Regions from separate parts of the Pseudomonas sp. B21-048 genome, predicted to be linked through region 1. Evidence: riboswitches for the same ligand, from Rfam matches in the RefSeq annotation. Region 1 holds a riboswitch; the other holds the start of a gene.
The links. Region 1 has a riboswitch for cobalamin ahead of LOY56_RS15420 (CbtB domain-containing protein). Riboswitches for the same ligand answer to the same signal wherever they lie in the genome.

Region 1 (7,804 bases):
GGTGCCGATCAGCACAAACTTCGCCGAATGCCGATGGGAAATCCCGTCGCGCTCGATCAGGTTGGTGCCGCTGGCGGCCACGTCGAGCAGCAAGTCCACGAGGTGATCGGGCAGCAGATTGACTTCATCGACATACAACACGCCGCCATCGGCCTTGGCCAGTACGCCGGGGGAAAACTGCGCGCGCCCCTCGCTCAGGGCCGCGTCGAGGTCAAGGGTGCCCACCAGACGTTCTTCAGTGGCACCCAGGGGCAAGGTGACGAATTGACCGCTGGCCAACAGGTCCGCCAGGCCTCGGGCCAGGGTCGATTTGGCCATGCCTCGTGGACCTTCGATCAGCACACCGCCGATTTTCGGGTCGATGGCGGTCAGGTACAGCGCGAGCTTCAAGTCATCGGCGCCGACCACGGCGGAGAGCGGGAAATGGGGGGTGTCGGTCATGTGCATTACTCGTTGTGGTCGGTGGTGTGATCGTTCCCACGCTCTGCGTGGGAATGCCTCAACGGACGCTCCGCGTTCGGCTCTGGAAGGGACGCGGAGCGTCCCGGGCTGCATTCCTTTGCTGCGCGTGGGAACGATCCGTCTCTTGGTTACCCGTCTTCTTCTATATCCAGCAACAAATTCTCCAGCGCCTCTCGGTACTCGCCCGGCTCTTTCCACATCCCCCGCTGCTGCGCTTCGAGCATGCGCTCGGTCATGTCTCGCAGGGCATGGGGATTGTGTTCGCGGACAAACTCCCGGGTCGCCGGATCGAGCAAATAGGCGTCCGCCAGCAACGCATATTGGTGATCGTCGATCAACTGCGTGGTGGCGTCGAACGCAAACAGATTATCGACCGTCGCCGCCAGTTCGAACGCGCCTTTATAGCCGTGACGCTTGACCCCGTCGATCCATTTCGGATTGGCCGCCCGGGAACGGATCACCCGGTTAAGCTCTTCCTTCAAGGTGCGAATCTTCGGCAAGTCCGGCTGACTGTGGTCGCCGTGATAACTGGCCGCCGCTTCGCCGCGCAGGCTTTCGACGGCCGCCAACATGCCACCCTGGAACTGGTAATAGTCGTTGGAGTCGAGCAAGTCGTGCTCACGGTTGTCCTGATTCTGCAGCACAGCCTGCACCTGGCTCAGACGCTGGGCGAACTGTTCGCGGGCGGCGGTGCCTTCGTCAGAGCCGCCGTAAGCGTAGCCGCCCCAGTTCAGGTAAACCTCGGCCAAGTCCTCACGGCTTTGCCACAAGCGACCGTCGATGGCGCCCTGCACGCCCGCTCCGTAAGCACCCGGTTTGGCCCCGAAGATGCGCCAGCCGGCCTGCCGCCGCGCCGCGTCTTCATCCAGACCGGATTCCAGCAGCGCTTGCCGCTCGGCGCGGGCCTTGGCCGCCAACGGGTTGAGATCGTCCGGTTCATCCAGCGCAGCGACCGCTTGCACGGCGGCGTCGAACAGCCGGATCAGGTTGGCAAAGGCATCGCGGAAAAATCCGGAGACGCGCAAAGTCACATCCACGCGTGGGCGGTCCAGCAGGCTCAACGGCAGAATCTCGAAGTCGTCGACGCGCTGGCTGCCGGTAGCCCAGACCGGTCGCACGCCCATCAGCGCCATGGCCTGGGCAATGTCGTCGCCACCGGTGCGCATGGTCGCGGTGCCCCAGACCGACAGGCCGAGTTGACGCAGGTGATCGCCGTGGTCCTGCAAGTGTCGCTCAAGAATCAGGTTCGCGGATTGGAAGCCAATGCGCCACGCGGTGGTGGTCGGCAGGTTGCGCACGTCCACGGAATAGAAATTGCGCCCGGTGGGCAGTACGTCCAGACGGCCGCGACTCGGTGCACCGCTGGGGCCGGCCGGGACGAATCGACCGCTGAGGGCGTCGAGCAGGCCGCGCATTTCCGCCGGGCCGCAGGCGTCCAGGCGTGGGGCAACGACGTTGCGCAGGCTATCGATGATAGCGCTCACGTCAGACCAGCCTGGCTCGTCCAGCCGATCGATTTCAGCACTCAAGGCCTGCTCGATCAGCTGCGCGGCGAACAGTTCCAGACGTTCGCGGGTGTCTCCCGCCGTACGCCAGACTTCATTACTGAGCGACAACAAGGCATCCGGTCGAGGACCGGTCCACGGCTCGGCCAACGCGCAATCCAGCGGATCGAAGCCCAATGCAAACGCCTTGGCCAATGCCCGCAGCAAGCTCGATTGCGCCCCACGGCCATCGCCGCGAGGAATACGCAGCAAGGCCAATAAGGTGTCGATGCGTAACCGACCGACCGGCGACTCGCCAAACACGTGCAGGCCATCGCGGATCTGCGACTCCTTCAAATCGCACAGGTATGTGTCCAGACGCGGCAACCAGATCGCCGCATCGGCATCGCTGTCAAGCTTCTCGTCCAGTTGCAGTTCGCGGTCGATGTGCGTGTCGCGCACCAATTGCAGAATGTCGCGCTGCAATTCCCGGGCGCGGCGCGGATCGAGCAATTGCGCTTCGTAATATTCGTCGGCCAACCATTCGAGATTACGCAGCGGACCGTAGGTTTCAGCGCGGGTCAGCGGCGGCATCAGGTGATCGATGATCACTGCCTGCGTACGACGCTTGGCTTGGGCGCCCTCGCCCGGGTCATTGACGATAAACGGATAGATGTTCGGCAGCGGCCCGAGCAATGCATCCGGCCAGCAGTTTTCCGACAGCCCGACGCCCTTGCCCGGCAGCCATTCGAGGTTGCCGTGCTTGCCGACGTGGATCACGCCGTGAGCGCCGTAGGTGTTGCGCAACCAGAAATAGAAAGCGAGATAGCCGTGAGGCGGCACCAGGTCCGGGTCGTGATACACCGCGCTCGGGTCCACTTGATAACCCCGGGCCGGTTGAATGCCGACGAAGGTCAGGCCGAAGCGCAGACCGGCAATCATCATTCGTCCGCCACGGAACATTGGATCGTTTTCGGGCGCGCCCCAACGTTCCAGCACCGCTTGGCGATTGGCTTCTGGCAGCGCGTTGAACATCAGGTTGTAGTCGTCCAGCGCGAGGCTTTGATGGCAGGGACGCTGGTCGAGGGTATCGAGGTCGTTGCTGACGCCGCCGAGCAATTGCTGGATCAATGCGGTGCCGCTGTCCGGCAACTCGGCTGGCAGCGGATAACCTTCGGCGTGCAGCGCGCGCAGGATGTTCAATGCCGCAGCCGGTGTGTCGAGTCCCACGCCATTGCCGATGCGTCCATCGCGCGTCGGGTAGTTGGCGAGGATCAGGGCGATGCGTTTTTCGCCGTTGGGCACACGCGCCAGATCGATCCAGCGCCGCGCCAGTTCTGCAACGAAATCCATGCGCTCAGGTGCAGGTCGATAGCAGACCACATCGGACTGGCTGCGCTCACTGCGCCAGGCCAGGTCCTTGAAACTGATCGGGCGGCTGATGATCCGCCCGTCCAGTTCCGGCAGCGCAATGTGCATCGCCAGATCACGGGGGCCGAGGCCCTGTTCGCTGGCGCGCCAACCGGGCTCGTTGTCCTGGGCGCAGATCGCCTGGATCACCGGGATATTGCGGCGAAACGGCCGCAAGTGCGGTGCTTCGGGGCTGGACTGGGCGAAACCGGTGGTGTTGAGAATCACCCCCGCTTCGACTTCATCCAACAGGTCCTCAACCACCGTCAGGCAGCCGGGCTCTTTCAAACTGGCCAGCGCAATCGGTAACGGGTTCAACCCCGCCGCCTGCAAACGCTGGCAGAAAATATCGATGAAACCGGTGTTCGCCGCCTGCAAGTGCGAGCGATAAAACAGCACCGCCGCCACCGGCTGATCCGCCTGCCAGTCGGCTTGCCAATCACTCAGCTCAGCGGGGCTTTTTTGCGGATGGTAAATCGCGGTGCGTGGCAGGGTTTGCGGCTCGGACCAGGCGTAATCGCGGCCCAGCCAGCGATTGGCGAGGCAGCGAAACAGGTCGAGCGCGTTGGCCATGCCGCCCTGACGCAGGAAGTGCCAGAGCCGGTCGCGGTCTTGCGCGGTGACGGTGCTCAGGTCACTGAGTTCCGGGTCCGGACGATCATCCCCCGGCACCAGAATCAGCTGCACGCCGCGTCCGGACAATTCCACCAGACGCTCGATGCCGTAACGCCAATAGGCGATGCCGCCGTGCAGCGAGATCAAAATCACTTTGGCGTGGCGCAGCACTTCGTCGACATAGAGATCGACCGAGGCGTGATTCTGCACCTGCATCGGGTTGGCCAGGCGCACGCTCGGGTAATCGTCGGGCAACTGCTGCGCCGCTTCGGCGAGCAACGCCAGGCTGGAATCGCCGCTGCACAGGATCACCAGCTCGGCGGGGGTTTGTCCAAGGTCGGCAATGTTGTCATCCGACACGAAACCGCCGGGCTGGGTCCTGAGCAGGTGCATGGTTTAAACGCTGAGCGCAGCGCGCAATTGCGCTTCGAGCTGAGCGGCGTCCAGATCCTGACCGATCAACACCAGACGCGTGGTGCGCGCTTCTTCAGCGCTCCACTGGCGGTCGAAATGCTTGTCGAAACGCGTGCCCACGCCCTGGATCAGCAGGCGCATCGGTTTGTTCGGGATCGCCGCAAAACCTTTGACGCGCAGGATGCCGTGCTGGACCACCAGTTGGGTCAGCGCGTCCAGCAGCAGGCTTTCGTCGGCTTGCGGCAGTTCGATGGAGATGGAGTCGAAGGCGTCATGGTCGTGGTCGTCCTCACCTTCATGGTGATGATCGTGATGACTGTGGCGGCTGTCGATGTGTTCTTCGGAACCGGCGCCGAGGCCGATCAGCACGTCCAGTGGCAGACGACCGCTGCTGGCTTCGATGACTTTCACCGCTGGCGGCAGTTCTTCGGCGACTTCCAGGCGCACGCGGGCCAGGTCTTCAGCGCTGATCAGGTCGGCCTTGTTGAGGATCACCAGGTCGGCGCTGGCCAGTTGGTCGGCGAACAGCTCGTGCAGCGGCGATTCGTGATCCAGGTTCGGGTCGAGTTTGCGCATGGCATCGACCTGATCCGGGAACGCCGCGAAGGTGCCAGCAGCGACGGCCGGGCTATCGACCACGGTGATCACCGCGTCAACCGTGCAGGCGCTGCGGATTTCTGGCCACTGGAAGGCTTGAACCAAAGGCTTTGGCAGGGCCAGGCCCGAGGTTTCGATGAGGATGTGGTCGAGGTCGCCGCGACGAGCGACCAGTTCGCGCATCACCGGGAAGAATTCTTCCTGAACCGTGCAGCACAGGCAGCCGTTGGCCAGTTCGTAGACGCGACCGTTAGCTTCTTCTTCGGTGCAACCGATCGAGCACTGCTTGAGGATTTCGCCGTCGATGCCCAGCTCGCCGAACTCGTTGACGATCACCGCAATACGGCGGCCCTGGGCGTTGTCGAGCATGTGGCGCAGCAAGGTGGTTTTGCCCGAGCCGAGGAAGCCGGTAACGATGGTGACGGGGAGTTTGGCCAGTGTTTTCATCGGATGCCCTTTGGCAAGGTGGCGGGCATACGGGACGACAATCGCAGCGGCGGATGCACGCGCGCAAGAGTTCCGCCACCGGATCACCCCGCCCGGTTGTAGTGAGAATCTGTGTCGAGGCAGGTCTCCTGGCTGACGGTGTGCCGGCCTTATTGGCCTGGCATTCGCTGCGCCTTCCCGCGAACCTGATGAATCAGGGCTTGCAGTGGCGTGGCAGCGAACATCACCGTTCACAGTTGCGGGGGCAGCCGCGGCATCGACCGCGTTCCCTTCTTAGCTTCGGCAGATGCCGAAGAACCTCGAAAGCGCAAGGCTACGCATCGTGTGGGGGCGGGTCAATCACTGAGCACGCCACAGCCCCCTCGCCACAGGCAAGCCCCCTCGCCACAGAGTTGAGAACCCTTGCCAATTGACGCCCAACCCCCACCCATGCTCTCCTACACGCCTTGTTACGGGTGCCCTTCATAGGGTGAAACGGGAAATCGGTGAATCATGTGCTTTACTCAAAGCCATGTCAGTCCGGTGCTGCCCCCGCAACGGTAAGCGAGTGAAGCGTCAGATCCACTGTGCCCGTCATACGGCATGGGAAGGTGATGCTTGCAGGTGTCGGCGCAAGCCTGCCCCTCGCGAGCCCGGAGACCGGCCCGCAACACAAAGTGACTTTTATGTTCACTGAATAACAAACCCGCGGTGGGCGGGCGCTGTTCGAAATCTCTGCGTGCCCCCGGCGTGCGGAGGTTTTCATGCGCTCTATTCACCCGCTGACAGACCAGAGGGAAGCGCCATGTCGATCATCAGCAGTACCGCCAGCAGCACCGCCAGCACCACCACTACCCTGAGCCAACGCCTGACCGCCGCTTTTTTTGCGTCGATCCTGGGCGCTAGCCTCGTGTATTTCGCCGGTTTCTCGCACATCGAAGCGGTGCACAACGCCGCGCACGATACCCGCCACAGCTCCGCCTTTCCGTGCCATTGAGACCTGCTGACATGATCAAGCGTATTGCGCAAACCGCAGGTTTCGCCGGGCTGCTGGCCGCCCTGCTGTTGACCCTGCTGCAAAGCTTCTGGGTGGCCCCGCTGATTTTGCAGGCCGAGACCTACGAAAAGTCCGAGCCGGCCGCAGTTGAAACCCACGAGCACGCCGCGGGTGCTGTCGCTCACACCCACGATGCTGAAGCCTGGGAACCGGAAGACGGCTGGCAGCGCGTGCTGTCGACCACCGGCGGCAATCTGGTGGTAGCGGTCGGTTTCGCCCTGATGCTCGCGGGCCTCTACACCTTGCGCGCTCCACGCCGTACCTCTCAGGGCTTGCTCTGGGGTCTGGCCGGTTATGCGACGTTCGTGCTGGCGCCAACCCTCGGTCTGCCACCTGAGCTGCCGGGCACTGCTGCTGCGGATCTGGCGCAACGGCAGATCTGGTGGATCGGCACGGCAGCGTCCACTGCTACCGGTATTGCGCTGATTGTCTTCAGCCGCCACTGGCTGATGAAGATCCTCGGCGTGGCAATTCTCGCCGTTCCGCACGTCATTGGCGCGCCACAACCGGAAGTGCACTCCATGCTGGCTCCGGAAGCCCTGGAAGCGCAGTTCAAAATCGCTTCGCAACTGACCAACATGGCGTTCTGGCTGGCCTTGGGCCTGATCAGCGCCTGGTTGTTCCGCCGCAAAAGCGATGGCCAATACTGCGCATGACTGACGTCAGCGCAGCGCCGACCCTGGTGGTCGGCCTGGGCTGCCAGCGCGGCTGCCCCGTCAGTACGCTGCGGGCGCTGCTTGATCAGGCGTTACAGGCCCATCAAATCGAACTTCGTGAGATCAAGGCCTTGGCCAGTATCGACCTCAAGCGCGGAGAACCCGCCCTGATCGAACTGGCCGAACAACTGGCATTGCCGTTGATGTATTTCAGCAGCGAACAATTGGCCGGTTATGAACCGCAACTCAGCCACCACTCGGACATCGCGTTCGAACGCACCGGCTGTTACGGCGTAGCGGAAAGTGCCGCGCTTGCACTGGCCGAACAATTGGCTCAGGCACCGGCAAAGTTGCTGATTCCACGACAAAAATACGCCCAGGCCACTCTGGCATTGGCCAGCGCCGCGTAAAACCCTCGATAATCCCCCGCTTCGATCATGAGCAATCTTCATCTGAAGCGTGCCCATGCCCTTTTTCTCACAGGAAACGACGATGACCGTCTACTTCATTGGCGCAGGCCCCGGCGACCCGGAACTGATCACCGTCAAAGGCCAGCGGCTGATTCGTAGCTGCCCGGTCATCATCTATGCCGGCTCCCTGGTCCCCGCCGCCGTGCTGGAGGGCCACCGGGCCGAACAGGTGGTCAACAGCGCCGAATTGCACCTGGAACAGATCATCAATCT
Region 2 (7,804 bases), 570 kb from region 1:
CCAAGGTCCGACCTGTTCGGCCAGCAGCTTGAGCAACTTGCGCTCGGCCAGCACAAACCCCAGCCGCACCCCGGCCAGGCCGAAAAATTTGCCAAAGGAGCGCAGCACGATCAAGCCGATCTGATGGGTGAACGGCGCCAGACTCAAATGCGGGGTGTTGTCCATGAATGCCTCATCCACCACCAGCCAGCCACCGCGCTGAGCCAGCCGCGAATGCCAATCCAGCAGGCGAGCCGGGGTCAGGCTCAACCCCGTGGGATTGTTGGGGTTGACCACCACCAGCACGTCGAGACTGTCGAGAAAGAAATCGACTTCCGACTCCAGCACTTCACGCACGATGTAACCGTTGCGACGCCAGGCTTCGGCGTGTTCGGCGTAACACGGCGACAGCACGCCGACCTTGCCGGCCCGGCGCAAACGTGGCAGCAACTGGATCGCCATTTGCGAGCCGGCCACCGGCAACACTTGGACCGCACCGTAATAGTCGCAGGCAGCCTGCTCCAGCCCGTCATCGGTTTCCGGCAACCGCGCCCAAGCCCGCAGCGGGATGTCCGGGACCGGGAATGGCCAAGGCGCCAGGCCACTGGACAGGTCGAGCCAATCGGCTTCGGCAATGCCATATTCAAGCGCCGCCTTGCGCAAGCGACCACCGTGCTCAAGCATAGAACTCAGCCCCCACGCAAAGAATCAGCAGCCATAACCATACCCCGCGCTGGACCAATTGCCAGCCACGGTCGATAGAATCGGCATCCGCCGGCACGCCTTCGCCCAACTGCGGACGCTGATGCAGTTCACCGTGATAAATCGCCGCCCCGCCTAACTCGACGCCCAGCGCACCGGCACCGGCCGCCATCACCGGCCCGGCATTCGGGCTGTCCCAGGTCGGGCCCTGGGTACGCCAGCACTTCAGCGCCAGTCGGGTTTTGCCCAGCAGCGCGTAGGTCAACGCCACCAGGCGTGCGGGCATGTAGTTCAGAACATCATCAATCTTCGCCGCGGCCCAACCGAAACGCTCGAAGCGTTCGTTGCGATAACCCCACATCGCATCGAGGGTGTTGCTCAGACGATAGAGCACCACGCCGGGCGCCCCCGCCACGGCAAACCAGAACAGCGCAGCGAACACCGCATCGCTGCCGTTCTCCAGCACCGATTCGGTGGCGGCGCGGGCGACTTCGGTTTCATCCAGCTCGCTGGTCTGACGGCTGACCAGATAGCCGACGCGTTTGCGCGCCTCGATCAGATCATCGCTGCGCAGGGCCTTGGCCACCGGCTCGACGTGCTCACCGAGGCTGCGCATACCGAGGGCGCAATAGAGCACGAGAATCTCGACGATCCAGCCAACGTAAGGCGCCCAGGAAAGCGCTGTGGCCAGCAAGGTCAGCGGCACGACCGCCATCACCCAGGCCGTAACCCCGTGACTGCGCCAGCCACGGCCAGCGGAGTTGAAACGTTGTTCGATGCGATCGGCAAAACGACCGAACGCCACCAGCGGATGCCAGCGTTTGGGCTCACCCAGCAGCGCATCCAGCGCGACCGCGGCGACACTCAACAACGCCACACTCATTGACTCACTCCCCAATAATTTTCATACAGCAACTCGCTGAGTGGGCGCACTTGCGCCCAGCCTTCGAGTACCAACATCGGCGCCGGATAGAACGCCTCGACCGGCCCCAGGCAAAGAATGGCCAAAGGTTTGGCCCCGGCCGGCAAACCCAGCAAGTCCGCCAGCGCTTGTGGCTCGAACAATGATACCCAACCCATGCCCAGGCCTTCGGCGCGGGACGCCAGCCAAAGGTTCTGGATGGCGCAAGACAGCGAGGCCATGTCCATTTCCGGCAATGTACGACGGCCGAAGATATGTCGCTCGCGATCGTCCATCAGCGCGGCAACCAGCACCTCGGCGCAGTCGTTGATGCCTTCGACCTTGAGCTTCATGAATTCGTCGGAGCGTTCGCCGAGGGCTTCGGCGGTGCGGATGCGTTCCTCTTCCACCAGTTGCTGAATCTTGCCGCGCAGTGCCCGGTCGCTGATGCGGATAAAACGCCAAGGCTGCATCAGGCCAACACTCGGGGCCTGATGCGCGGCTTCGAGCAGACGCCTCAATAACTCGGGCTCGACCGAGCCGCCACTGAAGTGACGCATGTCGCGACGTTCGGCGATGGCTCGGTAGACGGCTGCGCGTTCGGCATCACTGAATGTGTTGTCGGTCATGGCCTGCTCGCGATGGCGGCTTCACGGTCAGGCACAAACAGCGCAGCAATCGCCGATGGATTGGACGGAAAATAAAAATGCACATAAGAGGCCGTCATCCGCCCTTCCCGATAAACCGCCTCAGCCCCTCGCCCGCCATTGGGGCTCAAACCTCGAGCAATCGGCTCAAGTTCAGTGCTGGTCAACGAGTGATGATACGTGTGCCCACGCAACAAACCTTCCGGCAATTCGACCGCCTGCAACGCCAACGCGGCAAGACGCTTCTGCATCACCGCATCACCGGCCAGCAAGCCAACCAGTTCAGCGCGAGTACCCTCGACATCGGTCAAGGAATCCAGCAGATACAGCATGCCGCCACACTCGGCCAGCAACGGTTTGCCCGCTGCGTGATGAGCACGGATCGCGGTCAGCATCGGCGTGTTTTGTGACAACGCCACATGGTGCAATTCGGGGTAACCGCCGGGCAGATAAAGACTGTCTGCCTCCGGCAATTCAGTGTCGCGGATCGGCGAGAAGAAAGACAATTCGGCGCCCATGGCCCGCAGCAGATCCAGGCTCGCGCCGTAGGTAAACGCGAAAGCTTCGTCTCGGGCCACGGCAATCCGCACACCGGCCAGCAACGGTTCGGCGGCGATCATTTCAGGCGCGGCGAATTCCACAGCCGGCGGTAGGGTTACATCGCAACTGCTGGCCAGTGAATCGGCCGCCGCATCAAGGCGCAGATCCAGGTCGTTCAGCTCGCTGGCCTGAACCAGGCCGAGATGCCGACTCGGCAATTCGATCCCGGTCTCCCGGGACAAGGCGCCGTACCAGCGCAAGCCTTCAGTCAGGCTGCCTTCGAGCAACTGCGCATGGCGCACAGTGCCGACCCGGTTGGCCAACACACCGGCAAACGGTAAATCCGGCTGATAACGCGCAAGGCCCAGGGCCAGCGCGCCAAACGTCTGCGCCATCGCGGTGCCGTCGATCACGCCGAGCACCGGCACACCGAAGTGCCGCGCCAGATCGGCACTGGACGGCGTACCGTCGAACAGTCCCATGACGCCTTCGATGAGGATCAGATCGGCTTCGCCCGCGGCCTCCCACAATAGACGCCGACTTTCCTGCTCGCCGACCATCCACATGTCAAGTTGATAAACCGGTGCACCGCTGGCGCGCTCGAGAATCATCGGGTCGAGAAAATCCGGGCCGCATTTGAACACGCGAACCTTGCGCCCCTGATTACGATGCAAACGAGCGAGCGCGGCGGTGACGGTGGTCTTGCCCTGACCGGAGGCCGGCGCGGCGATCAGTACCGCCGGGCATTGACGATGGCTATTCATAAAGTGCAGCTCACAACTCGACGCCTTTTTGCGCTTTGATTCCGGCCTGGAAGGCGTGCTTGATCATGCCCATTTCAGTGACGGTGTCGGCCAGCTCGATCATCTCTGGTTTGGCGCCACGACCGGTGACCACCACGTGCTGCATCGGCGGACGGGCCTGCAAGTCGCTGAGCACCTGATCGAGATCGAGGTAGCCGTGCTTGAGGGCGATGTTCAATTCATCAAGCACCACCAGGCCAATGGCCGGATCACGCAGCAATTCGCGGGACACCGCCCACGCGGCTTCGGCGGCGGCGATGTCACGCTGGCGGTCCTGGGTTTCCCAGGTAAAGCCCTCGCCCATCACATGAAAACGCACTTGCTCCGGGAAGCGCCGGAAGAACAGCTCCTCGCCGGTGCTGGTGCGCCCTTTGATGAACTGCACCACGCCGCACTGCATACCGTGGCCCATCGACCGCGCAAGCATGCCGAACGCCGAGCTGCTTTTGCCTTTGCCGTTGCCGGAAAGCACCAGCAGCAAACCGCATTCATTCGGCGAGTTGGCGATGCGTTCGTCGATCACCGCTTTTTTGCGCAGCATGCGCGCCAGATGGCGTTCGTCACGATCGGGGGTATCAGTCATGGGGGAGCTCTCCGTTGAGGCTGGATAACGGCGGGCAGGCACAAGCATAGACGGCAAGAAGCCTGGCATCGCCCACCGTGATGCCGTTGGATGAATCAGGCCGGTCTCCGGGCTCATGAGCGGCGTTGGCCTGGCTGCGCGCCTTCCCATGTCGACAGTCGACACAGTGGCTCTTGGCGCAGTCTTCACTCATTTACCGTTGCGGGGGCAGCGCCGGGATCATGACTCTTCGTTGCTTGAAGATAGTCACTCACCGGCTTCCCTGTTTCACTCTGTCGACCAAGGTCACAGAGCACCTGAAACAAGCCGCGAAGGTTAGAGGGTTGGGGATGGAGCGTCAATTAAAGCCGGGGCGCCGCTGAGCGAATAACTGCCGTCGATCAATTAACCGACGCCAATCTTGTGCCACACTGCCAGCAGTGATATCAAAGAGCCACAACCTCACAATACACAATAACAAGGGTGAGCCACATGCAAGGCATGATCATCAGCAATCCGAAGCTGGAATTCCTGCGGCCGGTGCTGGAACGCTGGTTTGACTGTATCGACCGCTACAACGCCGTGCGCGGCGATAACGATACACCTTACTGGCACGACGAAAACGCCAACCTCGGCCTGCTCTGCGCCGCGGCCTGGATGGCAGAAATGGTCACGCTGCAACACACGTCGACCCGCAAGCAGAACGAAGAAGGCGAACGTAACGCCCGCGCTGATCTGTTTATCGCCAGCAGCGAACAGCGTGCGTATCTCCAGACCACCCAGCGCTGGCCGCGGGTCAATAGCCTGAACCTGACTCAGGCGCTGGCGGACATCACCAGTGACGCGAAGCGAATCAGTTACGCCAGCGATCTGAAACTCGGCTGTCTGTTTGTCGCCCCACAAAAAGCTCAGCACAGCGCCACCCCGGAAGAACTCCAGGACATGGTCGACGACCTGCAAAAAGAACACAGCTGCGCCGTGGCCTGGTATTTCCCTTACGCGTACCGCAAGTTGCACAATGAAGCCGGCAATTACCACCCAGGGATCGCCGTACTCTTCAAAGAAGCCCACGGCTGACCGGTTGAACCATCGAGCGTCTACGCTTCTCTATGATTACGTCAATGCATTCATAGGGAAGATCAGTAATGCGCAAACCCCAGCTCATGTTCATCATCGCGCTCGCCGGAGGGCTCGCCGCTTGTGGTGAAACTTCCAGACTGCAAGTCTCGGACGGCACAGGTCCCTCACCCAAGCTACCAGAACCGAATAAAACCCTGATCCCGACGGTGAACATCGCCCCGGCGATCGGCTGGCCTGAAGGCAAGAAACCTGTCGCTGCGGCAGGAACTCAAGTGGCGGCGTTTGCCGAAGGCCTCGAGCACCCGCGCTGGCTCTATGTACTGCCCAACGGCGATGTGCTGGTGGCCGAAACCAATGCGCCGCCAAAACCCGATGACGGCAAAGGCATTCGCGGTTGGGTCATGGGCAAAGTCATGGGCCGTGCCGGCGCCGGGGTCCCCAGCCCGAACCGCATCACCCTGCTGCGGGACAAAGACCACGACGGTGTCGCCGAAACCCGCACGGTGTTCCTGGAAAACCTCAACTCGCCCTTTGGCATGACCCTGGTCGGCAATGACCTGTACGTTGCCGACACTGATCGCCTGCTGCGCTTCCACTACGAAAACGGCGAGACGGCGATCAAGTCGCAACCGACCAAGGTGGTCGATTTGCCCGGCGGCACACTGAATCACCACTGGACCAAAAACGTCATCGCCAGCAAGGATGGCAGCAAGCTGTACGTCACCGTGGGCTCGAACAGCAACGTCGGTGAAAATGGCATGGATCAGGAGGAAGGCCGCGCGGCAATCTGGGAAGTGGACCGCGCCACCGGCAACCATCGGATCTTCGCCTCGGGGATTCGCAATCCAAACGGCCTGGCCTGGGAACCTCAGAGCGGCGCACTGTGGACTGCCGTCAACGAGCGTGACGAAATCGGCAGCGACCTGGTGCCGGACTACATCACATCCGTGAAGGACGGTGGGTTCTACGGCTGGCCTTACAGCTATTACGGCCAGCACGTCGACATTCGCGTCGAGCCGCAAAACCCTGATCTGGTAGCCAAGGCCATTGCGCCAGACTACGCGGTGGGGCCACACACCGCGTCACTGGGCCTGACCTTCGCCGAAGGCAGCAAGTTGCCCGCGCCGTTCACTCAAGGTGCCTTCATCGGCCAGCACGGCTCGTGGAACCGCAAACCGCACAGTGGCTACAAAGTGATTTTCGTGCCGTTCAACGCCGGCAAACCGACCGGGCAGCCGGTGGATGTGCTCATTGGTTTCCTCAATGACGAGGAAAAAGCCATGGGCCGACCGGTGGGTGTCGTGATCGATCAGCAAGGAGGCTTGCTGGTGGCGGATGATGTGGGGAACAAGGTGTGGCGCGTTTCCGCAGCCAAGTAAACGTCAAAAGATCGCAGCCTGCGGCAGCTCCTACAGGGTGTACGTCATCCCAACGTAGGAGCTGCCGCAGGCTGCGATCTTTTCCGGCAGACGCCTACATACACTACGGATTATGTGCCAAGTGTTCAGGCTGCAAGACGCGCTTGGCGCTCAGATAGGCTTTCTGCCAGTAAGCCTTGGACAAGCTGTCCAGCTTGACCGTGCCGCCCGTGGCCGGGGCGTGGACGAAGCGGCCTTCGCCGACGTAGATCCCGGCGTGGCTGACCTGGGAGCCGCCCTGGGTGGCGAAGAAAATCAGGTCGCCGGTTTGCAGGCCTTCCTTGCCGACACTGGGAGCTTGCATCCCGATCATCTCGCGGGTGGAGCGCGGCAAGGAAATGCCGGCGACATCGCGATACACATAACCGATCAGACCGCTGCAATCGAACCCGGAATCCGGCGTGTTGCCGCCCCAGCGATACGGCGTTCCCACCAGACCCAGCGCACGGAACAGCACGTCTTCTGCCGCAGGAGAAAAGGCTTGGGAAGGACCGAAAACAATCGGAGCGCGAACCACCGGCGCAGGTGGCGGTGTGCGGCTGGCGCAGGCGCTGAGCAGCGCTGCGAAGAACATGAGTGCGAGGCGGGCCGACATCGTCATAAACAGAACATCCTGATCTGGCTGCGGCTTTTTCCACCGAGAAGGCAGAAAAGAAAACCGCCTGCGCAGAACGCAGGCGGTTTGCCATCAATAATAGATCAGGATTCTAGCGGCTACGCGGCAAACTTCAAGTAAGACTTTAACTTCGCCTTACAAACTGTCCGCTTACTTGCGTGCAGTGACGATAGCCGGTGCCGTATTCGGCGCCATCGCGAGTGCGCGCTTGGCTTCGATGAAGGTCTTGCTCCAGTAGCTGTCGCCCAGGCTATCGATCCGGACACCACCGCTTTTGCGGCTGCTGGAGTGGATGAACTGGTTATCACCCAGGTAGATCCCGGCGTGACTGACACGACCGCGACGACCATTGGTGGCGAAGAACAGCAGGTCACCTGGCTTGAGGGCGCTGCGAGCAACCAGAGGAGCATCAACGTTGATCATTTCGCGGGTGGAGCGCGGCAGGTTCATGCCAGCCTCTTCACGAAACAGATAACCGATGAAGCCGCTGCAGTCGAAACCCGCCTCGGAGGTGCCACCGAAACGGTAACGGGTACCGATCAGGGACATGCCACGT

Region 2: linked by a shared signal. The riboswitch ahead of cobO (cob(I)yrinic acid a,c-diamide adenosyltransferase) and the one ahead of LOY56_RS15420 (CbtB domain-containing protein) in region 1 are both predicted to bind cobalamin.

Annotation. Positions count from the first base shown of each region.
Region 1 is NZ_CP087168.1:3,311,029-3,318,832, forward strand. It holds gene LOY56_RS15405 (ATP-binding protein) at 1-441, opposite strand, end outside; gene cobN (cobaltochelatase subunit CobN) at 591-4,364, opposite strand; gene cobW (cobalamin biosynthesis protein CobW) at 4,368-5,429, opposite strand; cobalamin riboswitch at 5,530-5,746, opposite strand; cobalamin riboswitch at 5,866-6,092, shown strand; gene LOY56_RS15420 (CbtB domain-containing protein) at 6,214-6,405, shown strand; gene LOY56_RS15425 (CbtA family protein) at 6,417-7,121, shown strand; gene LOY56_RS15430 (cobalamin biosynthesis protein) at 7,118-7,531, shown strand; gene cobM (precorrin-4 C(11)-methyltransferase) at 7,614-7,804, shown strand, end outside.
Region 2 is NZ_CP087168.1:3,883,106-3,890,909, forward strand. It holds gene cobD (threonine-phosphate decarboxylase CobD) at 1-663, opposite strand, end outside; gene cbiB (adenosylcobinamide-phosphate synthase CbiB) at 656-1,564, opposite strand; gene bluB (5,6-dimethylbenzimidazole synthase) at 1,561-2,211, opposite strand; gene LOY56_RS18255 (cobyrinate a,c-diamide synthase) at 2,208-3,533, opposite strand; gene cobO (cob(I)yrinic acid a,c-diamide adenosyltransferase) at 3,544-4,155, opposite strand; cobalamin riboswitch at 4,236-4,470, opposite strand; gene LOY56_RS18265 (hypothetical protein) at 4,627-5,211, shown strand; gene LOY56_RS18270 (sorbosone dehydrogenase family protein) at 5,280-6,593, shown strand; gene LOY56_RS18275 (C40 family peptidase) at 6,697-7,233, opposite strand; gene LOY56_RS18280 (C40 family peptidase) at 7,399-7,804, opposite strand, start outside.